Regions from separate parts of the Microbacterium sp. ZW T6_19 genome, predicted to be linked through region 2. Evidence: predicted binding sites of a transcription regulator. Region 2 holds the regulator's gene; each other region holds the start of a gene.
The links. Region 2 encodes LexA, which represses DNA repair genes until DNA is damaged. Its sites were predicted from a motif close to TCGAACANNTGTTCGA; they were not measured.

Region 1 (7,843 bases), 130 kb from region 2:
GACGTACTGCACTTCGAGGCCGATCAGCACGAAGAGCGCCCCGTTGAGGAGGAAGACGCCGAACGGGAAGGCCGCCTCCGACTGCCGCCGAGACGACGCGGTGGTGATGCGCGGCGACACGTAGGCGATCACGAGGCCCGCGACGACCACGGCGAGCACTCCCGAGGCGTGCATGATCTCGGCCAGCAGGAACGCGGTGAAGGGCACGAGCAGCAGGGTGACGTTGATGACGGCCGTGCGCGTCGCCTGACGAAGGAGCAGGTACGCCAGCGCGGCGATCACGGCGCCGGCCAGGACGCCGCCGACGTACGACACGAGCACGGTCCAGGTGATGCTCCACGGGGTGACGTTCCCACCGACCGCGAGCGAGATCGCGATCGCGTAGAGCACGAGCGCTGTTCCGTCGTTGGTGAGGCTCTCGGCCTTGAGCTTCATGAACGTGCGGCGCGGCAACAGACGGCCGAGTGCCGCCACCGCCGTCGCATCCGGGGGCGCGACCGCAGCCCCGAGGATGAGGGCGATCTCCCACGGCATCCCGAGAAGCACGCCGACGCCCGCGACAGCGAAGGCTGATGCGACCACCAGCAGCGTGCTCATCGGGAGGATGTAGCGGAAGTCTCGCCTGATCGAACGCAGCGAGGTCGTCAGGCTCTCCCAGAACAGCATCACCGGCAGGAAGAGCAGCAGCACCGTTTCCGGAGGCAGCTGCACTTCGCGCAGCGCGGGGACGAATCCGAGGAGCAGGCCGAACACCACGAGAACCAGCGGCAGAGCGAGCCGGATGCGTGGCGCGAGCAGCGTGCCTGCGAGGATCGTGAGCCCGAGCAGGACGGTGACTTCGAGGCCTTCCATGTCAACCTCTCAACAGTGGTGTCTGAAGGATATTCCCCCGCAGCGTTCCCCCGCGGGCGGAGCCGGTCAGCCGATCTCCTCGGTGAGCTCGAACCAGCGGAGTTCCAGCTCCTCGATCTCGGCCTCGGTGTCGCCGATCGCCTTCATCTTCTCGCCGAGACCCGCGTAGTCGGCCTGATCGTGGTCGGCGAGCGCGCGCTTGGCGGCATCCACCTTCTCGGTCAGCTTCTGGATGCGCCGCTCGAGGGCGGCGACCTCCTTCTGGGCCGTGCGCAGCGCGGCTCCGTCGAGTCCCTGGGGCGCGGTCTTCGCGGAGGCCGCCTTCGCAGGCTCGGCGTCCTGCAGATGCCGGAGGCGGAGGTACTCGTCGACGCCGCCGGGGAGGTGGCGCAGACGTCCATCGAGGATCGCGTACTGCTGGTCCGTGACGCGCTCGAGGAAGTACCGGTCGTGGCTGACCACGAGGAGCGTGCCCGACCACGAATCCAGCAGGTCCTCGATCGCCGCGAGCATGTCGGTGTCGAGATCGTTGGTGGGCTCGTCGAGGATCAGCACGTTGGGCTGATCGAGCAGCACGAGCAGCAGCTGAAGTCGCCGCTGCTGGCCGCCGGAGAGGTCCTTGACCGGGGTCGAGAGCTGGGCCGAGTCGAACCCGAGCCGTTCGAGAAGCTGCCCCGGCGTAAGATCCTGCGCCTTGGATCCGGCCCCCATCGTGTACGAGGTGCGCAGGCCCGAGATGATCACGCGGACCGGGTCGTTCCAGTGCTGGTCGAGCTCGTCGAGGCGCTGCGTGAGCGTCTGCACCTTGACGGTCTTGCCGCGCTTCACGCGCCCGACCGTAGGCTCGACGCTGCCTGCGATCAGGCCGAGAAGAGTGGACTTGCCGGCGCCGTTGACACCGAGGATGCCGGTGCGCTCGCCCGGCGCGATGCGCCATTCGATGTCACGCAGGACGACCTTCTCCTGGGTCCCCGAGCCTGTCGAGGGGTAGGTGACGCCGACGTCGAGGAGATCCACGACGTCTTTCCCGAGGCGCGACACGGCGAGCGACTGCAGCGAGACCTTGTCGCGGATCTCCGGGACGTCGGCGATGAGCTCATTGGCCGCATCGATGCGGAACTTCGGCTTGCTCGTGCGAGCGGGCGCGCCTCGGCGCAGCCAGGCGAGCTCCTTGCGGGCGAGGTTCTGCCGCTTCGCCTCCGTGGCCGCCGACATCCGGTCGCGCTCGACGCGCTGCAGGATGTACGCGGCATAGCCGCCTTCGAAGGGCTCGACGATGCGGTCGTGCACCTCCCACGTCTCGGTGCAGATCTCGTCGAGGAACCAGCGGTCGTGGGTCACGACCATGAGCGCTCCGGAGTTCGCCGACCACCGCTTCTTGAGGTGTCCGGCGAGCCAGGTGATGGCTTCGACGTCGAGGTGGTTGGTGGGCTCGTCGAGGGCGATGACGTCCCAGTCCCCTGCTAGCAGCTTCGCGAGCGAGACCCGACGGCGCTGGCCGCCGGAGAGCGAGCCGATCTCGGCATCCCAGGGCAGATCCTTCAGCAGCCCTTCGATGACGTCGCGGATGCGTGCGACGCCCGCCCACTCGTGCTCAGGCATGTCGCCCACGACGGCCTGACTGATCGTCACGTCATCCGCAAGCGTGTCGGCCTGGCTCAGCACTCCGATCGTGGTGCCACCGCGCACCGTCACTCGGCCCGAGTTCGGCTCCTTGAAGCCGGCGAGCATGCCGAGCAGGCTGGACTTGCCGTCGCCGTTGCGGCCGACGATGCCGATGCGATCCCCTTCCTCGATGCCGAGGGTGACGGAGTCGAAGACGACTCTGGTCGGGTATTCGAGGTGAAGCGCTTCGGCTCCCAGAAGATGTGCCATGTCATATCAAGGGTACTCGCCGAACACCTCGGGCACGGATGCCGTGAACTCGTCGAAATGGCTGTACCAGACGGTGTGGGCGGCGGAGCGGATCCCGCGCACGCTCACGCCCTGCTCGGAGAAGCGGTGCCTGTCATCGTCGGTGACCCAGTTGCTCGGCTCGGCGTGCACGAGGATCGCCCCTTCCCGGGGCATCAGCACGACATCGTCTCCGCACGAGATCGACGCGCTGGTCGCCGGGTCGAAGCAGGCCGCGGCACGGGCTTCGACCTCGGCATCCTTCGCGGTGTAGAACGGGCGGGAAGAGCGAAGCCACGCCGGATCCTGCCGATTACGGCGGTCGCTCTCGTACCGCTCGATGAGCCGCGTACGGTCGTCGCCGCCCGTGAACGACAGGGCGGAGTCGACGTATACGGTCACCTCGGCGTCGAGTCCGGCGGCGGCGAGCACCGTGGCGCCATAGGAGTGGCCGATCGCGTGGAGCGGACGCTGCGGTGCTCGTGCCTCGAGGGTCGCGGTGACGGATGCCGCGGCCTTCGCCACCGTGAGATCGGGGTCGCGGGGCGAGAGGCCGTGCCCCGGGAGGTCCATGGCGAGCACGCGGTAGCCGTGCTCGACCAGCAGAGGGATGACGCGCCACCAGCTCTCGGCGGATCCCATCAGCCCGTGCAGCAGGAGCGCGGTCTTGTCGCCGTGTCCGACGTCGACGGTGCGCAGCAGCATCCGATCACTCCTCCCGCAGCGCCACATCGACGACCCGCCGATGCCGCTCCTCGAGCTGCGCGTCCCACACCCCGAGGAGCTGGAACGTCGTGATGCGGAACGCGAGCGCCCTGATGAGGTATCGGCCGTCGCCGCCGAGCATCTCGTGCATGCGCTCGGGGGCCAATCCGTGCCAGCACGCCGCGTCGGCCACGACGATCGCATCGGCGTATCCGGTCGGCCGCCAGTACGGCGCCCAGTCGATGATCGCCGGCGGGTGCCCCTGCGCGAACATCACGTTGCCGAGCAGATCGCCGTGGATCATCTGCGATGCGTCCGAGACCGGGCGGAACGCCGCCGCAAGACGGCGCACCACGCCGTCGTCAGGCAGGGGCTCTTCTTCCCAGGCGATCCGGTCCGCCCTCGCCCAGGGGTCGTCGGCGAAGTCGAGGAACGAGGGTCGTGGGAGCGGGACGAGTGCGGCGTGGAAGGCTGCTCCGGCGCGGAGTACGTCTGCGACACGGCGTTCGTCGGCCTGGCCGGGCAGCCATTGCCAGGCTTCCCAGCCGTCACTGGTCCATCCGCCTGATAGCGCGGGAATCGGTCTGGAGATGCGGAATTCGGCACTGTGACGGAGTTCGGCCAAGACCTCGGCCTTCCAGACGGTCTCAGCATCGCCGCCCGAGGGTCGAAGGATGAGAGGGCCAGAGCGCCAGGTCAGCCCTCTCCCACCGGGAAGGTTCTCGAGGTCGTTCTCGGATGCGCCGAAATCGGCGAGGGCACGACCGGAAGGCGGGGACGGCGACATGGAGCCACCCTACGCGAAGGTCGTTATCGTTCTGTGATCATCGGGGCCTGCGATCGCCTCGAATCTTCGTTCGAATGTCCGTGGCCCCTGGTGTACTGGACTCATGGACGCGATGATCGACGCAACCGACTCCCAGATGGCGACTCTCGCCGATCTGCTCGAGTCGCTCGCCGCGGCCGACGCGACCGTGAACGCCATGATGGCGGCGCGTGACGGCCTGCTCGCCCTGGCGGGGCGGATGGCCGTCGACATCGCGAAGCAGGGCGACCACACCGACGGCGGCGACATGACGATGCGCACGGTGGCTGCCGAGATCGGGCAGCGGCTGCGGGTCAGCGACCGCACGGTGGAGCGGCGGATCGCCGAGGCCTCCTGCCTGGTCGACGGCTTTCCTACCGTGTGGGCGGCGCAGGGCGCCGGTCGCATCGCCGCGGCGCACGCGCATGTGATCATCGAGACGGGTACGCAGCTGATCGATGCCGTTCAGCGCGACGCCTACGCGGCCGCCGTGCTGCCGCTGGCCGAGGTCGAGTCTCCGAACAGGCTGCGCCCGCTCGCCCGACGTATCGTCGAGCGGTTCCAGGAGCTCCCGGTCGATGATCGCCACCGCCAAGCGCGATCGCAGCGGCGAGTGTGGGCCCGCGATCAGGACGACGCGATGGCAGACCTCACCCTGCACGGACCTGCCGTGCTCGTGCACGCGATGATGGACCGGCTGTCGCAGATGGCCCACGAGATCCGCTCTGAGAACCTGCGTGCGGCGAAAGAGGCGCGGGGGATCGGCGGCGATTTCACACCCGATGCTCGCTCGGTCGACGAGATCCGCGCCGACCTGCTCGCTGATCTCGTGCTCACCGGCTCGCCTGCGGGTCACGACATCGCAGACGGGTTGCTCGGCGAGATCCGTGGACGGATCGAGATCACCGTGCCCGTGATGACTCTGATGGGTCAGGATCTCGGAGCGGATGCCGGTCCGGCGCCCGCCCGCGGCGATGAGCACGGCTGGCCGATCGCGAGCACCGCAGAGTCTCCCGCCGAGTCCGCAGGAACGAATCCAGATCCCCGTTCGTTGAGCGAGCGCAGCGAGACGAAACGCCCCGTCACTGACGACACCGATGCCGACGGCCGTTCGCCGAGCGGGAATAGCGCCGACGAGACGAAACGCCCCACGATCGACGGTTTTCCGCCCGCGATCCTCGACGGCGCGGTTCCGATCGACACCCGCACGGCACGCCTCCTCGCCGGGACCACTCCTGGCTGGGACCGGGTTCTCACGCACCCTGTCACCGGTGCGGTACTCGCCGCCGACCGATACCGGCCGCCGGAACAGCTCAAGCGTCACCTTCGAGCCCGCGACCAACGATGCCGGTTCCCCACGTGCGGGCTCGCCGCCCGCAAATGCGATCTCGACCACAATGACGCCGCTTCCACGGGCGGATCCACCAGCGAAGGAAATCTGAGCGCGTTCTGCCGGCGACATCACACCTTGAAACACGCCTCTCCTTGGCATGTGAAACACCAGGCGCGCGGGCTGCTCGAATGGACGAGTCCGACTGGCCGAACGTACCTCGACACTCCCCCGCCACCGAACACCGTCGTGTTCACTACGGAGACGTCCGAGCCGTGCGATTCCGTCGAGATCTTCGTCGACCGTGTGCGAGCGCCGTTCTGAGACGACCTGTGGATAACTTTCCCGCTGTCACCCCGATCCGGGTTACCGTTTCGGGGTGACATCGCACAGGACCGCATCCCACGCCCTCGCCGGAATCGGCGCTGCACTGCTGATGGTCGCGGTCCTGTCAGGGTGCACGCCAGAGCCAGAACCCACTCCGACACCCACTGCGGCCTTCGCCAGCGAGGAGGAAGCCTTCGCGGCGGCGGAAGAGGTCTACGAGGAGTACCTCGCCGCCTCGGCCAAGAGAGCGGCCGGGGATGCATCATCTGCTCCCGAGTCCTTCCTGACCGGCGATGCCCTGCAAGCCGACGTCGATGCGCAGCGCACATTAAAGGAGCAAGGAATCTCGATATCTGGCTCTAGCACGATTCACCAGTTCAGCCCCGTATCCGCCGACACCTCGGGGCGAGTCGCAAAGGTCGTCGCGGACGTCTGTGTTGACATCAGTGCTTCACGAGTCGTAGACACCTCGGGAACTGACGTGACGCCAGCTGACCGCCCCGACCGCAGCTTGATCACGGTTACGTTCACAGGCTCTTCAGCAGAACTGTTCGTTGCATCATCTTCTTCGCAGCAGGGGGATGAATGCTGACAGCAACGATTCTCGTGAGCCTGATCTTGGCGCCAGCGCTTCCGAACACTGCGCTCAGCCAGGCCGCCGCCAGCAGCGCCACCTGCGATATCGCCATCGTCCAGGCTCTCGGATACTGCCCCACCGTTGATAACACCGGCAGCTCGGTGGATCTGACGGGCACGAGAACCGATCCCGGCACCGACTCCACAGACGGCACATCCGATCCGGACACCAAGACCTTCACGCCCGTCGAGAAGTGCAACATCACGACCACGACCATCGAGTTCTGTCCAGTGTCGCCGACGGTCAACGGCGTCGGAGAGATCCCCGAAGTCACGCTCACAGACCTCGCGCAGTTCGCCCCGGCTCCCGCGACCCTTTCCGCGGAACCCTCCAACGCCGGAATCGCCGACATGCCCACGAACTTCCTCGGCGCGGCATCCGTGCACACGCAGACCGGGAGTCTGTTCGGCTTCCCGGTCACCGTCCGCTTCACCCCGGTCGGCTACGACTACACCTACGGCGACGGCACGAACGCTACGGTCACGACAGCGGGGCGCTCGTGGGGCGACCTCGGTCAGGCGCAGTTCACCCCCACCCCGACCAGTCACACCTACACCGAGCGCGGCACGTACAACGCCGGTCTCAGCATCCGCTACTCGGCCGAGGTCGACCTCGGCCGCGGTTGGTACCCGATCGCCGGACAGCTGACGATTCCGACCGCACCCCAGCAGATCCAGATCTTCGAGGCTCACACGGCCCTCGTCGCCCACGCCTGCACCGAGAAGCCCACCGCCCCCGGCTGCTGATTACTGAGCGGTCTGCCCGCCTCGCACGCAAAAGGGCGGGCCGCCCGAACCCGAAGGTCCGGACGGCCCGCCCGCGATGTCAGAACCGCTTACTGGTACGACTTCACGATCTCGAGCAGGCTCGGAACGTTCGCGTACGCCTCAGCGGCGTTCTCCTTGGTCACGATGACCGGGTCGAGCAGGTAGGCCGGAACGACCTTCACGCCGTTGTCGTACGACTCGGTGTCGTTGACGTCGACCTTGTCGCCCTTCTGCAGCTGCTGGACCATCTTGATCGACTGCTCGACGAGCAGCGTGGTGTCCTTGTTGATCGTGGAGTACTGCACGCCCTCCATGATCGACTTGACCGACTCGACCTCGGAGTCCTGACCGGTGACGACCGGAGCCGGCTTGCCGGCACCCGTGACCGAGGTGATGATGGCGCGAGCCAGCGTGTCGTTCGGCGACAGGACGCCGTCGAGCGTCTCGGAACCGTACGACGCGGTCAGCAGCGAGTCCATACGACGCTGAGCGTTCTCAGCCTTCCAGCCCTCGGTCGCGGTCTGCGC
Region 2 (7,843 bases):
CCGTCGTGGTGACGGGCACGGCCTCGCTCACCGGGGCCGACCGTTCCAGCCGCAGGCGGTGCAGTTGCCACCGGCCGTCCGGATCGTCTGCGAAGAGCAGCTCGTCGTCGCCGATCCACTCCGGCTGCAGCGCCGCTCTGGTGCGTATCGGAGCGAGACTCTGGTCGTCGAGATCGACGGTCACCAGCTGCGCCTCCTGCCACGGCATCCGGCTGCCGCTCCACTCGACCCAGGCCATGCGGCTGCCGTCGGGGGAGAGGGCGGGATGCGCGAAGAAGACTGTGCCTTCCACGATCACCTGGATCGCCGAGGGATCATCGGCCGCGGAGCCGTCGGACGGGATCTCGACGATCGCGCGCAGGTGGGGATCGACGGAGAGATCCTCGCGCACGGCGAACAGACGCCCGCGCTGCAGGCGGAGGCCTCCGTGCGCGGGACCCGCGGGCGTGAGGGGCACCGGCTCGACGCCGGGCTCGAGGCGGTGCACCCGCTGATCGCGGGCGTCGACGAAGAACAGCGTGCCGTCGGCGTCGGCCGCCCAGGATCCGCCACCGTACTCGTGCACGCGGGAACGGGCGCTCCAGGGAGCGGGCAGCACTTCTCGTCCCGAGGTGCTCCGCACGGTCATCCGCCCGCCCTCGGCAGGCACGGACTCGCCCCACCAGATCTCCTCGCCGACGAAGGCCGATCCGTCGATGCGAGGGACGGATGCCGCGACCGACGCGGCGGTGAAGGGCGAGGGCCAGAACCCGAACGGCGTCGACATGACCTCGAGCCTATTGCGACGATGACACACGACGTCACAGTTGATGCGGAGCGCGGAGGATTGCCATAGGTTTCTGGAAACGCCCGGTTCACCCTGAGCGTGGAGCGACAGCCGAGCCCGGCACCCGCCCGCGAAAGAGACGCAGAAGCGCGTCGTTCGCGGCCCTGTGCCCGCCCTGTCCCCTGGAGTAGAAGATGTCTTCCGAGACGACGAAGCCCTCTGCAGATCAGACCAGCAGAGTGCCGTTCTCGTTCGAGCTGTACCCGCCGCGCTCCGAGTCGAGCCAGACGGCGCTGCACGAGACGGTGCGACGGCTCGCCGCCGCAGGGCCGGACTTCATCTCGGTGACCTACGGCGCCGGCGGCTCGACCGGCGGGCGCTCGCTCGAAGTTCTGCGATTCATCCGCGAGCACACCGACGTCGAGCCGCTCGCGCACATCACCTGCGTCGGCAACACCTATGCGGGTGCGGCGGGCCTCATCAGGGAGTTCCTGGATGCCGGAATCCTCAGCTTCCTCGCGCTGCGCGGCGACCCGCCTGTCGGCCACGACGAACCGTTCCTCGGCGACCTCGAGAGCGCGGCGCAGCTCGTGCAGCTGATCGATCGCGTGCAGGCGGAACGGTCACCCTACGAGGAGTCGCCCGTCCCGGGGTTCCCGGGAGCAGCGACGGTGGGTGCCCGGCGGAAGGCGTCCGTCGCCGTGGCGGCCTTCCCGAACGGGCATCCGCGGTCGACCCATCGCTGGCAGGACATCGACGCCCTGCTCGCGAAGCAGGCGGCGGGTGCGACGTCGGCGATCACACAGCTGTTCTTCCACTCCGACGACTACCTGAGCTTCGTCGAGAAGGCGCGCGCCGAGGGGGTCACCATCCCGATCCTCCCCGGCATCATGCCGATCGTGTCGCCCGTGCGCCTCACCCGCGTGCTGGAGCTGACGGGCGAGACCCTGCCGAGCGAACTCGCCATCGCGCTCGATGTCGAGCCGACGCCGGAGGGGCGCCATGAGATCGGCGTCGAGTGGGCGGCCCGTCTCGCCCGCGAGGTGATCGCGGGCGGTGCCCCCGGCATCCACCTGTATGCGTTCAACCAGCACGACACCGTGCTCACCGTTCTCGAAGAGGCCGGCGTCCTGCCGGTCGCTCGCATCCGCTGACCCCGCTGAACCCCCATCGAAAGGCTCCACCATGTCCGGATTCCCTGAGGGCACCATCCTCGGCTACCCCCGCATCGGCCGACGCCGCGAGCTCAAGAAGGCCGTCGAGGCGTTCTGGGCCGGTCGCTCCGACCTCGCCCAGCTCGAGGCGACCGCCGCGGAACTCCGAGCCGCGACCCGCGAACGGCTCGCCTCGCTCGGTCTCGGCCGCGCCGACTCCGCCATCCCCGAGTCGTTCTCTTTCTACGACCAGGTGCTCGACGCCGCAGTCGCCGTCGGTGCGATCCCCGCACGCTTCGAAGACCTCCGCGCGGCGGACGGCACGATCGGGCTTCCCGCCTACTTCACGATCGCGCGCGGTGAGGGCGATCGCGCTCCGCTCGAGATGACGAAGTGGTTCGACTCGAACTATCACTACCTGGTGCCCGAGATCGGGCCGGACACGAGCTTCTCGCTCTCCGACGACCGTCTCGTGCGCGACGTCGCCGAGGGCGTCGCCGCCGGCTTCGTGACGCGTCCTGTGATCGTCGGACCCGTCACGCTCCTCGCGCTGGCGAAGGCGGCGGACGGCGCGCCCGATGACTTCGACCCGCTTTCCCGCCTCGACGACCTTCTGCCCGTCTACGTCGAACTCCTCGCGGCCCTGAAGGATGCGGGAGCGGAGTGGGTGCAGCTCGACGAACCGGCGCTCGTGAGCGAGTCGCTGCCCGCGTCCGTCGCCCAACTGGCGGATGCTGCGGCCCGCGCGCTGGCTGTGCTCGGTGGCTCGTCCGACCGTCCCTCGATCCTGGTCGCAGCTCCCTACGCCGACCTCGGCGAGGTGTTCCCGGTGCTCGCCGCCGCCCCGATCGAGGCGATCGGGGTGGACCTCGTCCGCGGTGGAGTGCCCGCGGAGGCCCCGGGCCTCGAAGGCAAGGCCCTCGTCGGGGGAGCGATCGACGGGCACAACATCTGGCGCGGCGATCTCGCTGCGGCGGCCGACAAGCTCGAGGCGCTGGGCGGACTCGGTGCGGCATCCGTCTCGGCATCCACCTCCACCTCGCTGCTGCACGTGCCGCATGACGTCGACGACGAGACGAAGCTCGACGCGCGCCTGGTCTCGTGGCTCGCGTTCGCCGACCAGAAGGTCGCGCAGGTCGTGACCCTCGCTCGCGGCCTCGCCGAAGGACGCAGCGCGATCGCGGCCGAGCTCGACGCGGCATCCGCCGCCCTGGCCGACCGACTGTCGGCCCCGGGCGTGCGCGACGGCGCCGTGCGCGATCGCGCCCTCACCGACGCCGACTTCTCGCGTGCGTCCTACGAGGAGCGCGAAGCGGCCCAGGAGGCGCTCGGCCTGCCCGCCCTGCCGCTCACCACGATCGGATCGTTCCCGCAGACCGGTGACATCCGCCAGGCACGCGCCCGCTTCACGAAGGGCGAGATCCCCGTGGAGGACTACGAGGAGTTCCTGCGCCGTGAAGTCGCCAGCGTCGTCTCACTGCAGGAGGATCTCGGTCTCGACGTCCTCGTGCACGGCGAGCCGGAGCGCAACGACATGGTGCAGTACTTCGCCGAGAACCTCGATGGCTTCGACGTCACCGAGAACGGCTGGGTGCAGTCCTACGGTTCCCGCGCGACGCGTCCGTCCATCCTCTGGGGCGACGTCTCGCGTCCGGCGCCCATCACGGTGGGCTGGTCCACGTACGCGCAGTCACTGACCACCGCGCACATGAAGGGCATGCTCACGGGCCCCGTGACGATCCTCGCCTGGTCGTTCGTCCGCGACGACCAGCCGCTCGCCGAGACGGCCAACCAGGTCGCGCTCGCGCTGCGCGATGAGATCGCCGACCTCGAGGCCGCGGGCATCGCGATCATCCAGGTCGACGAGCCCGCGCTGCGCGAGCTGCTCCCGCTCAAGAAGGCGGACCAGCCCGAGTACCTGCAGTGGTCGGTGGACTCGTTCCGTCTCGCCACGGGTGGAGCCGCCTCAGGCACGCAGGTGCACACGCACCTCTGCTACTCGGAGTTCGGGGTCGTGATCGACGCGATCCGGGCGCTCGACGCCGACGTCACCTCGATCGAGGCGGCACGCAGCCGTATGGAGGTCGTCGCGGACGTCGCCGAGGCGGGCTTCGACCACGGCATCGGGCCCGGCGTGTACGACATCCACTCGCCGCGGGTGCCGAGCGTCGAAGAGGTCGAGGCGCTCCTGCGCCGGGCCGTCGACGAGATCCCGCTGCGTCAGCTCTGGGTGAACCCCGATTGCGGTCTGAAGACCCGCGGCTACGACGAGACGGTCGCGTCGCTGCGCAACATCGTCGAGGCGACCCGTCGCGTCCGGGAGGACGTCTCGGTCGCCGTCTGATCGAGGATCGTCGGTCCGCAGCAGTGCCGGGAGCCCGCCGAGAACGGATGCCGGCGCCGCCCGCGAACAGCAGAAGCCCCCTTCACCTGTGAAGGGGGCTTCTGCGCGTCGGAGACCGTTCAGACGGCGCGGAGCACCGCCACGACCTTGCCGAGGATCGTCGATTCGTCGCCGAGGATCGGTTCGAAAGCGGAGTTCCGGGGGAGCAGCCAGGTGTGACCGTCACGACGGCGGAGGACCTTGACTGTGGCCTCGCCGTCGAGCATGGCGGCGACGATCTCGCCGTTCTCGGCCGTGTGCTGGGTGCGGACGACGACCCAGTCGCCGTCGCAGATCGCCGCGTCGATCATGGACTCGCCTGACACCTTGAGCATGAACAGGTCGCCCTTGCCTACCAGCTGGCGGGGGAGCGGGAAGATCTCCTCGACCTGCTGATCGGCCGTGATCGGGACTCCGGCTGCGATGCGTCCGACGAGCGGCACCAGGGCGGCATCGCCCACCGGGGTCGCGACGTCGGCGGGGTTCTCGCCGCTCGTGCCTGGCAGATCGATCAGCACCTCCATGGCACGGGTCTTTCCAGGGTCGCGGCGCAGGTAGCCGCTGAGCTCGAGCTGGCCGAGCTGATGGGTGACGCTCGACAGCGACTTGAGGCCGACGGCGTCGCCGATCTCGCGCATGCTCGGCGGATAGCCGTGCCGGCTGATCGAGTTCTGGATCACCTCGAGGATCGCCATCTGCTTGGGGCTCAGGCTCTTTCGGCGACGGGTGCGCGGCGCCTCGGGCTCAGGTGCGGAGTTGTCGCTCATCGTGCTCCTTAGATGCGTGATTCCGGGGCCGCAGTTCGAATGTCGGTGGTCCGTGATGTGGTGTCCGTATCGAAACCGTATCCGAGAAACGGGCCGATCTGGAAGATCTGTTCGAGCGTGTCGGCAGATTCTCGAACCAGGTTTCGAAGAACGCTTGACAGATGTTCGAATTCGAATATAGATTCGGAACGTAGCTTCGCATCCACGGCTCCCGGCCGAGTCCTGAATGCGAACGCTACGCCAACTTCCCCCTCAGGGGGCTTCCCGCAGGGAAGCGACAAGAAGGAGCACGACATGAGCACCATCGCCTTCGGCACCGCGGCAGTTCTTCCGGCACGTCCGGCGACGCGCCTGCGAGTGACGGCGCGTGGTCGCCGTGTGCTCCTGGCCCTCGCGTCGATCCCTCTCGCCGCTGGTATCGCATTCGGCGTCCTCAGCGGCGGCAGCGCTCTGGCCTCGAACGACGCGGTCTCCACGGCGACGTTCGAGACCGTCACGGTCGTGCCCGGTGACTCGCTCTGGTCGATCGCCTCGAAGGTCGCTCCGAATGAGGACCCGCGCGGCGTCATGGACGAGATCAGCGACCTCAACATGCTCGAGGGTTCGACCCTGCAGGTCGGTGACGAGCTCGCGATCCCTGCTCGGTACACGAGCTGACCATCGATGTACGCGAACTGACCATCGTTCGGTTCTGGGAGCGTCCTTCGGCAGGCTCAGGAACCCAAGGGGCGAAGTGTGTCACCTGGCTCGGTTGCATAGCCGGTGCGTTCTAGCATGGGAAGGGTGACCGCTTCTCTTGACGACCTGCCGCTTCGCGACGACCTCCGGGGGCTGACGCCTTACGGTGCACCTCAGGCTCCCCTCCCGATCGCGCTCAACGTCAACGAGAACACCCATCCGGTGCCGGATGCCGTCGCCAGCGACATCCTCGACGACATCGCGGTCGCGATCCGCGACGTGAACCGCTACCCCGACCGGGAGTTCACGACGCTGCGTGAGGCGTTCGCGTCGTACCTCGGGCACGGTCTGACCTCCGAGCAGATCTGGGCGGGCAACGGATCGAATGAGGTGCTGCAGCACATCCTGCAGGCCTTCGGCGGCCCTGGGCGCACCGCGTTCAGTTTCGCGCCCACCTATTCGATGTATCCGCTGATCGCTCAGGGGACAGGTGCCCGCTGGGTGGCCGGCACCCGCGAGCCGGACTACACGATCACCCCGGACGACGCCGCGGCGCAGGTGCGCGACGCGGATCCCGACGTGATCCTGTTGTGCTCGCCGAACAATCCGACCGGCACGCCGCTTGGGCTCGACGTGGTCGAGGCGGTGTACGACGCGGCTCGTGGCATCGTGATCGTGGACGAGGCTTATCAGGAGTTCGCGCCGCGGGATGCGGCATCCGCCCTCAGCCTGCTCGAGGGGCGTCCGCGCCTCGCCGTCTCGCGGACCATGAGCAAGGCCTTCGCCTTCGCGGGCGCCCGAGTCGGCTATCTCGCCGCCGACCCCGCGTTCATCGACGCACTGAGGCTGGTGCGTCTGCCGTACCACCTGAGTGCGCTCACGCAGGCCGCTGCCGTCGCCGCTCTGCGCAACGCCGACGTGATGCTGGGGATGGTCGACGAGATCGTCGAGCAGCGCGACCGCATCTCGGCCACGCTCGAGGCGCTCGGCTACACCCCCCACGAGTCCTGGTCGAACTTCGTCCTGTTCGGTGGCGTGTCCGATCCGAAGGCGACCTGGCAGGGGCTGTACGACCAGGGCGTGCTCATCCGCGACGTCGGGATCCCCGGGCACCTCCGCGTCACCGCGGGAACCGAGGCGGAGACCACGGCGTTCCTGGACGCTCTCGCCTCGATAGGATCGGCTTCATGAGCACCCCCGCGCCTCGCACCTCTCGTCGTGTCCGCAGCACGTCCGAGTCGACCGTCGAACTCGAGTTGAACCTCGACGGGACGGGCGTCAGTCACATCGACACCTCCGTGCCGTTCTTCGATCACATGCTCACGGCGTTCGCGAAGCACTCGCTCACCGACCTCACCGTGCGCGCATCCGGCGACACCGACATCGACGCGCACCACACGGTCGAGGACGTCTCGATCGTGCTCGGCCAGGCGATCCGCGAGGCACTCGGCGACAAGTCGGGCATCTCGCGGTACGGCGACGCTCTCGTGCCTCTCGACGAGGCTCTCGCTCAGGCTGTCGTCGACATCTCGGGGCGTCCCTACCTCGTGCACGAAGGCGAGCCGACGGGCTTCGAGTTCCACCTCATCGGCGGCCACTTCACCGGCGCGCTCGTGCGTCACTCTTTCGAAGCCATCACCTTCAACGCCGGTCTCACTGTGCACGTGCGCGTTCTCGGCGGCCGTGACCCGCATCACATCGCGGAAGCGGAGTACAAGGCGTTCGCACGTGCGTTCCGCCAGGCGAAGGCGCTCGATCCACTGGTCGACGGCATCCCGTCGACCAAGGGCGCACTGTGAGCACTGCACCGAGAGTCGCCGTCTTCGACTACGAATCCGGCAACGTGCACTCCGCGGTCAAAGCTCTCGTCGCCGCCGGTGCGGATGCCGTGCTCACGCGAGACAAGAAGCTCACGCTCGAGGCCGATGGTCTCGTCGTGCCCGGCGTCGGCGCCTTCCAGGCCGTCCGCGACGCCCTGTACGCGCACGGCGGTGACGAGATCATCGACCGTCGACTCGCGGGCGGGCGACCGGTGCTCGGCATCTGCGTGGGCATGCAGGTGCTCTTCGCCCACGGGGTCGAGCGGGGTCGTGAC
Region 3 (7,843 bases), on a different contig from region 2:
CAGAAGGTGCACGTGTTGTTGCAGCCGACTGAGATCGACACCCAGCCGCTGTGCGCGGAGTCGCGCTTGGTGGGCAACGTCGACGGGAAGATCTCCAGGGACTCGAGTATCTCGAGCTCGGCCTCGCCGTTGTGACGCGCACGCTCGAGAAGTCCAGGGAGAGAGCCCATGTTGTGCGTTCCGAAGACGACGTCGACCCAGGGGGCTTTGTCGAGCACAGCTTGCTTGTCCATCTGTGCGAGGCACCCGCCGACGGCGATCTGCATGCCGTCTTTGCGACGCTTGACCGAGGCGAGCTGACCCAGCGTTCCGTAGAGTTTCCCAGCCGCGTTGTCGCGCACTGCGCAGGTGTTGATGATGACGACGTCAGGCTCGTCACCGGCTGCCGCCCGCACGTAGCCCGCGCTCTCCAGCGAACCGGAGAGACGCTCCGAGTCGTGAACGTTCATCTGGCACCCGAACGTGCGCACTTCGTACGAGCGCTGCCGCCCGTCGCTGTCTACTGCTGCCGACGACGCGTCGATGATCGTCGGTTCACTGCGAGGGATAGTCATGATCCTTCGATTCTACGATCGACAGCCGTGATACCGCTCGCGATGCACGTCAGCACTCTGATGCGCTTCGGGCTGCACGAGATCGGCCCGGCTGCCATGACCTCACCGGTCGGCGGCCGGGCCGATCGCGCACTTCATTCGAATCTCACGCCCGAGGGCCGTGGGCCGGAGAACTGCTCGCCCATCACCGTCCGGACCACGGAGCTGACGACACCCCCGGAGTACCCGCGACGAGCAAGCTGACCCGAGAGCCGTCGCTTGGCCGTCTCCTGGTCGAGCCGGGCGAGCGAGCGCATCTTGGATCTCGCGAACTCGAGGGCCCGTTCGACGTCATCGTCCGGAAGATCGTCGAGAGCCGCATCGATCACATCGCGCGGGATGCCCCGCTGCGTCAGGAGGCGGGACAGGGCGACTCTCCCCTGGCCCTTCCGCTCGACGCCCGAGGTGATGAGGTGGCCAGCGAGGACGGCGTCGTCGAGGTAGCCGCGGCGGCAGAAGTCGTCGATGACGTCGTCGACCTGCGCCGAGTCGAGCCTCTGCTCACCGGCTTCGTATCCCCTCAGCACCAGGCGCGCCTCAGAGACGGACAGCGAACGAGTTCGCAGCCGGCGGACGAGGACCTCTTCCGCGGCCTTTCTGACCTGCTCAGGGTCGACGCCCTCGTCGGGGGCGGCATCGCGCTCGCGCGTCTCGTGAGATGTCAGAGCGCGCAGCCGCGGTGCGGCTCGACCGGCCGCACCGCGCGCCGGATGCCGTTCGCTCGGCGTCCCGGCATCTGCGGGCCGCTCGTCTCCGAGCGTCGTCGACGACCAGGTGGAGCGCCAGAGCTGTGCCTCTTCGGCGGGACGGGGGACGACGCCCGCGGCGTCGTCCCCCACACCATCAGACCCATGGCTCTTCCGCGCTCCGCCGAAGAGCGGGATGACAGGGGCAAGCGACTCATCGTCGGCAGTCATGACTCACCCCGGTTGCTGAGCGACGCCGAAGCACGGTTGCGGAGCGACGCCGAAGCATCAGGCCGGGCGGCGCTCGGCAAGCTCATCGGCGGGAGCGGCAGCCGGCGCACCGATGCCGAGCTTCTGCTTGATCTGGGACTCGATGGCCAGCGCGATGTCGGGGTTCTTGAGGAGGAACGATCGCGCGTTCTCCTTGCCCTGACCCAGCTGGTCACCGTCGTACGTGTACCACGATCCGGACTTCTTGACGATGCCGTGCTCGACACCGAAGTCGATCAGGCTGCCCTCTCGCGAGATGCCGATGCCGTACAGGATGTCGAATTCGGCCTGCTTGAAGGGCGGCGCCATCTTGTTCTTCACGACCTTGACACGCGTACGGTTTCCCACCGCGTCGGTGCCGTCCTTCAGCGTCTCGATCCGACGGATGTCGAGTCGCACGGACGCGTAGAACTTCAGCGCCTTACCACCGGCTGTGGTCTCAGGCGAGCCGAAGAACACGCCGATCTTCTCGCGCAGCTGGTTGATGAAGATCATCGTGGTGTTGGTCTGGTTCAGTCCGCCGGTGAGCTTGCGGAGGGCCTGCGACATGAGCCTGGCCTGCAGACCCACATGCGAATCGCCCATCTCGCCCTCGATCTCGGCTCGGGGCACGAGCGCTGCGACGGAGTCGATGACGATCAGATCGATGGCTCCGGAGCGCACGAGCATGTCGGCGATCTCGAGCGCCTGCTCACCGGTGTCGGGCTGGGAGACGAGCAGAGCATCGATGTCGACACCGAGCTTCGCCGCGTAGTCGGGATCGAGCGCGTGCTCGGCATCGATGAAGGCGGCGATGCCTCCTGCGCGCTGCGCATTGGCAATCGCGTGCAGAGTCAGGGTCGTCTTACCCGACGACTCCGGACCGTAGATCTCGACGATGCGTCCGCGTGGCAGGCCGCCGACGCCGAGAGCGACATCGAGAGCGATGGAACCCGTGGGGATCACGGCGACGGGAGCGCGCTCATCGCTGCCCAGCCGCATGACCGAGCCCTTTCCGAACTGGCGGTCGATCTGTGCGAGTGCGGTCTCGAGGGACTTCTCGCGGTCTGCGGGTGATGGCATGATGTGTTCCTTCTGCTCGCGTGTTGCCGCCTGTAGGCTGTCGCGGCCCACCCCCGGATGGGGAGAACTCTCCGACAAGGCGTATGGCTTCGAGGCCTTGTCTTCACCGTACGAGGAGCCTCGGACATTGCGTCAGGACGCCCACGAACTGGGGATAACACGGCATCAGAACCACTTGTGCAGAAGACTACGCCCTATCGAACACATCTTCGAGGACATGTCGCATTCGGCGTGTCGAAACACGGATCTCTCGAACAACCGCCTCAGCGCTTGCGAGGTTCCAATCGTCCCGCGCCATGGCGTCGTTCGATCGGCACGTCCATCTCGGCACACAACGCCAGCCAGATCTCTCGGGGCGGCAGACCGTCTGTCAACGCCGCGGCAGCCGTGCGGTCTCCGAGCTGTGTCAGGACCAGGTCGCTGACCAACGAGGACGCGCGCCCCCCGAACTCGACGTCCACGGCGCGGAGGAACTCACTGCGACGCATCGACGAAAGAAGAGCTGATCAGCGCAGCGTGAGCTGAGGCTCGATCGACGCGACGAGATCGTCGGGCACGACATCAGGGAAGACCTGGATGCCCTCGAGCACCGAGATCCGGTCGCCGACCTCGCGCATGATGGTGGAGATCGGAACGTCGAGCGCCTCTGCGACCGAAGCGAGGATCTCGCTCGATGCTTCCTTCTGCCCGCGCTCGACCTCACTGAGATAGCCCAGAGCCACGGATGCCTTGCTTGCGACCTGCCGGAGCGTACGCCCCTTCTGCTGACGGAAGTCCCTCAGCACATCGCCGATTTCCTGTCGTACGAGAATCATCGGAACCTCCTCCCAGTTCCCGAGGTCGCCCTCGAAGAGATCGCCAGTCTAATACCTCTTGCTTGCACAGAATCTACCTTGACACCCTGTGGTTTGAATGTGAGCACACTCATGTCAACTTTGATGCAGAGCCATCTATTCCCGTAGCAGTTCGAGCAGCACGGCGAACGCCTCCTGCACCGTCTGCGCACGGATCTGCGCACGATCTCCGGAGAACAGGAAGGCCGCCGTTCGCGCACCTTCGGGCGTCACCGCACCGATGTGCACAGTACCGACCTGCTGACCATCAGGCGAGTCGGGACCGGCGATGCCCGTCGTGGAGATTCCGACATCCGCCCTGCGTCCGTCTACGGCCACGGCCGAGCGAACTCCGTCGGCCATCTGCGCGGCCACCAGCGGATGGACGGGCCCGTGCTCATCGAGCAGATCCGCATCGACTCCCAGCAGAGTGTGCTTGACGGGCGTCGCGTAGGCCACCACCGCACCCAGGAGAACGGCGGAGGCGCCCGGCACCGAGACGCATTCCGCCGCGACGGCTCCCCCGGTCAGCGACTCGGCGATGCCCAGCGTCCATCCTCGGGAACGCAGTTCCTCGAGGACCTCGGATGCCTCGCTCACGCCTTCGTCCGGGTGCCGCGCACCTGGGCGACGATGTAGTCGATGCCGCTCGCGACGGTGAGCACGAGCACGACGACCATCAGCACGGCCGTGACGAGGGTCCAGGGCTGGAGTCCGATGAGCACGTGCAGCGGCAGCAGCGCCCAGCCGAGCGCGACCGCCTGCACGGTCGTCTTGAGCTTGCCCATCCAGGCCGCCGCGACCACATGCTCGTTCACGATCATCAGCCGATGGACGGTGATCCCCCACTCGCGCACCAGGATGATCGCGACGATCCACCAGTTCACCTCGCCGAGGATCGCGAGGCCGATGAATCCGGCTCCGGTGAGGAGCTTGTCGGCGATCGGATCCCACAGCTTTCCGAAGTCGCTGACGATGTCGTACTTGCGGGCCAGGTACCCGTCGACCCAATCCGTGGAGATCGCGAGGATGAAAAGGGCGCCGGCCACCCAGCGCAGCACCGGATCCGGCTCGCCATAGGTGCCTCCGAGCAGCAGCAACACGAAGAAGACCACCGCGAGGGGGATGCGTGCGACCGTGATCGCGTTGGGGAGCTGCCGTGGAATGGCCATCAGTCGCGCCCCGTGAGTCCCCAGGCGTCTTCGTCGCCTTCCGCCTCGACGACCGGAAGCCCGTCGAACTGCGCCTCGACCGGATCCTGCGCGCGGCCGGCCGGTGCCGGCGCGGCCGCCGAAGGCGCAGCCGGCGCGTCGTCACCACGGAGCTTCGCGAGCACCTGCGGCAGCTGCTCGGCGGTCGCCAGCACGTCACGCGCCTTCGATCCCTCGGACGGGCCCACGATCTCTCGCGATTCGAGCAGATCCATCAGACGGCCCGCCTTGGCGAAGCCGACGCGGAGCTTGCGCTGCAGCATCGATGTGGAACCGAACTGGGACGACACGATGAGCTCGGCGGCTGCGAGCAGCAGCTCGAGGTCGTCTCCGATGTCCTCGTCGACTTCCTTCTTCTTGGCCGGGTCCATCGCCTCCTGCACATCGGACCGGTACTCGGGGCGGGCCTGACGCGTCACGTGCTTGACGACCGCGTCGATCTCCTTCTCGTCGACCCAGGCGCCCTGCAGACGGAACGGCTTGGACGAGCCCATCGGAGAGAACAGGGCGTCACCCTGACCGATCAGCTTGTCGGCGCCGGGGCTGTCGAGGATGACACGGCTGTCGGTGACGCTGGTCACGGCGAAGGCGAGACGCGAGGGCACGTTGGCCTTGATCAGACCGGTCACGACGTCGACGCTGGGTCGCTGTGTGGCGAGCACGAGGTGGATGCCGGATGCGCGCGCGAGCTGGGTGATTCGGACGATCGAGTCCTCGACGTCACGAGGGGCGACCATCATGAGGTCGGCGAGCTCGTCGACCACGACCAGCAGATACGGGTACGGCTTGAGAACCCGTTCGCTGCCGACGGGAACCTCGACCTCACCGGCACGCACTGCCCGGTTGAAGTCGTCGATGTGGCGGAATCCGAACGACGCGAGGTCGTCGTACCGCATGTCCATCTCTTTCACGACCCACTGCAGAGCCTCTGCGGCCTTCTTCGGGTTCGTGATGATGGGCGTGATCAGGTGAGGAACGCCGGCGTAGCTCGTGAGCTCCACGCGCTTCGGGTCGATCAGCACCATCCGCACGTCGGAGGGACGTGCCCGCATCAGCAGGCTCGTGATCATCGAGTTCACGAAGCTCGATTTGCCCGAGCCGGTCGAACCGGCGACGAGCAGGTGCGGCATCTTCGCGAGGTTGGCGATCACGATGTTGCCGCCGACGTCCTTGCCGACGCCGATCGTCATGGGATGCGTGCTCTTCTGCGCGGCCTGGGAACGCAGGACGTCACCCAGCGCGACCATCTCCTTGTCGGCGTTCGGGATCTCGATGCCGATCGCGCTCTTGCCCGGAATCGGCGAGAGGATGCGCACGTCGTTCGAGGCCACGGCATACGCGAAGTTGTTGCTCAGCTGCAGGATCTTCTCGACCTTGACGCCGTGCCCGACTTCGACCTCGTACTGCGTGACCGTCGGCCCGCGAGAGAACCCGGTGACCTTCGCATCGACCTTGAACTGCGTGAGCACGTTCGTGATCTGCTCGATCACCTTGTCGGTCGCCTCCGAACGCACGACGGGCGGCGGACCCTCCACGAGCAGGTTGGGCGGCGGAAGGATGTACGGCGCCACCGGCGCCTGCGGTCCCCGCTCCCCCGGCCCCTCTGTGCCGAAGCCGTCGAGGCCAGGGAGCTCCGGCATCTCACCGGTGTCGGAGTCGTCGAGCAGCGCCGTGCTCTGCTGCCCCGCGAGCGCGTCGGTGACCGACCGCACGTCGGACAGCACCTCGGTCGCCGCGTCGTAGGGGTCTTCGACGACCACGGCCTGGTCGTATGCGGGCGTGGGGTCAGCGGTCGTGAGGAGAGCGGTGATGTCATCCGATCCGAGAGTGCCCTCGTCGGGGTCTTCTTCTCGACCGGTCTTGTTACGCCGCCACCACGGCAGCACATCGGGATCGTCGACCTTGTCGGCCTCGTCGACGGCCGCGTCCTTCGCGGGCTTCTCGACGCGCTCGGCGTCGAACATCCAGGTGTACAGGTCTCCCAAGCGCTGACCGATGCGGTTCGGCGGCGTCTTGGTGAGGATCAGGATGCTCAGGCCGGCGAACAGGGCGAGAACGATGTACGCGGGGATCGTCGTCAGATACGTCAGGGGCTGTCCGACCATCCAGCCCGACAGCCCGCCAGCGGCACTGAGGGCGACCATGCCCTGCTTCGGCTGCGGCGTGCCACCCGCGACATGGCAGAACCCGGCCATCGCGATGGCGAAGAGGCCGAACCCGATGCCGATCCGCCCGTTGTCGTTCACCGACGAGGGATGCCGGAAGAGCCATCCCGCGAGCAGCAGGAGCAGAACGGGCATCACGAAGGCGACGCGTCCGACGAGGAGTCCCACGGAGTAGGCGCTGATGTTGCCGGCGATCTCGTTGCCGATGAAGAACCACTCGTTCACGGCTCCGGCGATGGCCAACAGCACCAGCAGGAACGGAAAACCGTCGCGACGGTCGTCCTTCTCGAGCGTCTCGGGGCCGAATGCGCGGAACATCCCGCCCACGCCGTGCGCGATGCCGTTCCAGGCACGGACGGCGAGAGGTGGCTTGTCGGCCTCGTCGATGTACTTCTTCGGAGCCGCCTGAGCCTTCGGCGCGGTCTGCCGCTTCGGGCGCGACGGTGCGCTCGCCGACGCGCGCGCGGTCTTCGTAGTGCTCCTGGGCATGCTCTCACGTTACGACCAGCAGCCGACAAAGCCCGTAATGACGCGGCTTTCCGGCATCCTTCGGTACCAGTCTCGGATCGCGCGAGCTCTTCAGGACAGCCGGTGCACCATGGTGTCGCGACCTTCGCTCTGCACCGTGGTGACGAACCCCTCCGAACGGTAGAGATTGCGGGCGAAGTTGTCGTGCTCGACGCTCAGGCTGAGCCGCCGATGTCCCTGCTCGTGCGCGTGGAGCACGAGTCGTCGCAAGAGCGTGCGGCCGACCCCGTGGGCTCGCCAGATCGGCTGCACCCCGATGATGAGCTCGGGCACGGCGGTCTCGACGAATCCGAAGCCGGGGTCGCTGCGGGGCAGCATCCGATACCAGGCGGCGCCCATCTCGTTGCCACCCGCGTCGACGGCGACGAAACCCGCATCCGCCGGGCGCATCCACCCGGAGATGTACCGGCGATGCACAGCGGATGTGAGGATCTCGTGGCGTGCCTGAGGCGCGCGACCCCGCCAGTTCGCCGCCTCGACGACCATGTCGCCGAG

Region 1: the regulator LexA is predicted to act here: its motif matches at 4,296-4,311, upstream of ACI3KT_RS08080 (DUF222 domain-containing protein).
Region 3: the regulator LexA is predicted to act here: its motif matches at 2,809-2,824, upstream of recA (recombinase RecA).

What each region holds. Positions count from the first base shown of each region.
Region 1 is NZ_JBJDRH010000004.1:215,154-222,996, reverse strand. Features, by position in the region: gene ACI3KT_RS08100 (Na+/H+ antiporter) at 1-852, opposite strand, end outside; gene ACI3KT_RS08095 (ABC-F family ATP-binding cassette domain-containing protein) at 919-2,727, opposite strand; gene ACI3KT_RS08090 (alpha/beta fold hydrolase) at 2,734-3,450, opposite strand; gene ACI3KT_RS08085 (hypothetical protein) at 3,455-4,237, opposite strand; gene ACI3KT_RS08080 (DUF222 domain-containing protein) at 4,350-5,909, shown strand; gene ACI3KT_RS08075 (hypothetical protein) at 5,965-6,504, shown strand; gene ACI3KT_RS08070 (hypothetical protein) at 6,498-7,295, shown strand; gene ACI3KT_RS08065 (substrate-binding domain-containing protein) at 7,385-7,843, opposite strand, start outside.
Region 2 is NZ_JBJDRH010000004.1:350,023-357,865, forward strand. Features, by position in the region: gene ACI3KT_RS08690 (S9 family peptidase) at 1-766, opposite strand, end outside; gene ACI3KT_RS08695 (methylenetetrahydrofolate reductase) at 961-1,920, shown strand; gene metE (5-methyltetrahydropteroyltriglutamate--homocysteine S-methyltransferase) at 1,952-4,264, shown strand; gene lexA (transcriptional repressor LexA) at 4,384-5,070, opposite strand; gene ACI3KT_RS08710 (LysM peptidoglycan-binding domain-containing protein) at 5,365-5,727, shown strand; gene ACI3KT_RS08715 (histidinol-phosphate transaminase) at 5,845-6,939, shown strand; gene hisB (imidazoleglycerol-phosphate dehydratase HisB) at 6,936-7,547, shown strand; gene hisH (imidazole glycerol phosphate synthase subunit HisH) at 7,544-7,843, shown strand, end outside.
Region 3 is NZ_JBJDRH010000002.1:469,939-477,781, forward strand. Features, by position in the region: gene miaB (tRNA (N6-isopentenyl adenosine(37)-C2)-methylthiotransferase MiaB) at 1-554, opposite strand, end outside; gene ACI3KT_RS04810 (regulatory protein RecX) at 689-1,510, opposite strand; gene recA (recombinase RecA) at 1,568-2,611, opposite strand; gene ACI3KT_RS04820 (DUF3046 domain-containing protein) at 2,875-3,099, opposite strand; gene ACI3KT_RS04825 (helix-turn-helix domain-containing protein) at 3,118-3,426, opposite strand; gene ACI3KT_RS04830 (CinA family protein) at 3,562-4,044, opposite strand; gene pgsA (CDP-diacylglycerol--glycerol-3-phosphate 3-phosphatidyltransferase) at 4,041-4,616, opposite strand; gene ACI3KT_RS04840 (DNA translocase FtsK) at 4,616-7,309, opposite strand; gene ACI3KT_RS04845 (GNAT family N-acetyltransferase) at 7,400-7,843, opposite strand, start outside.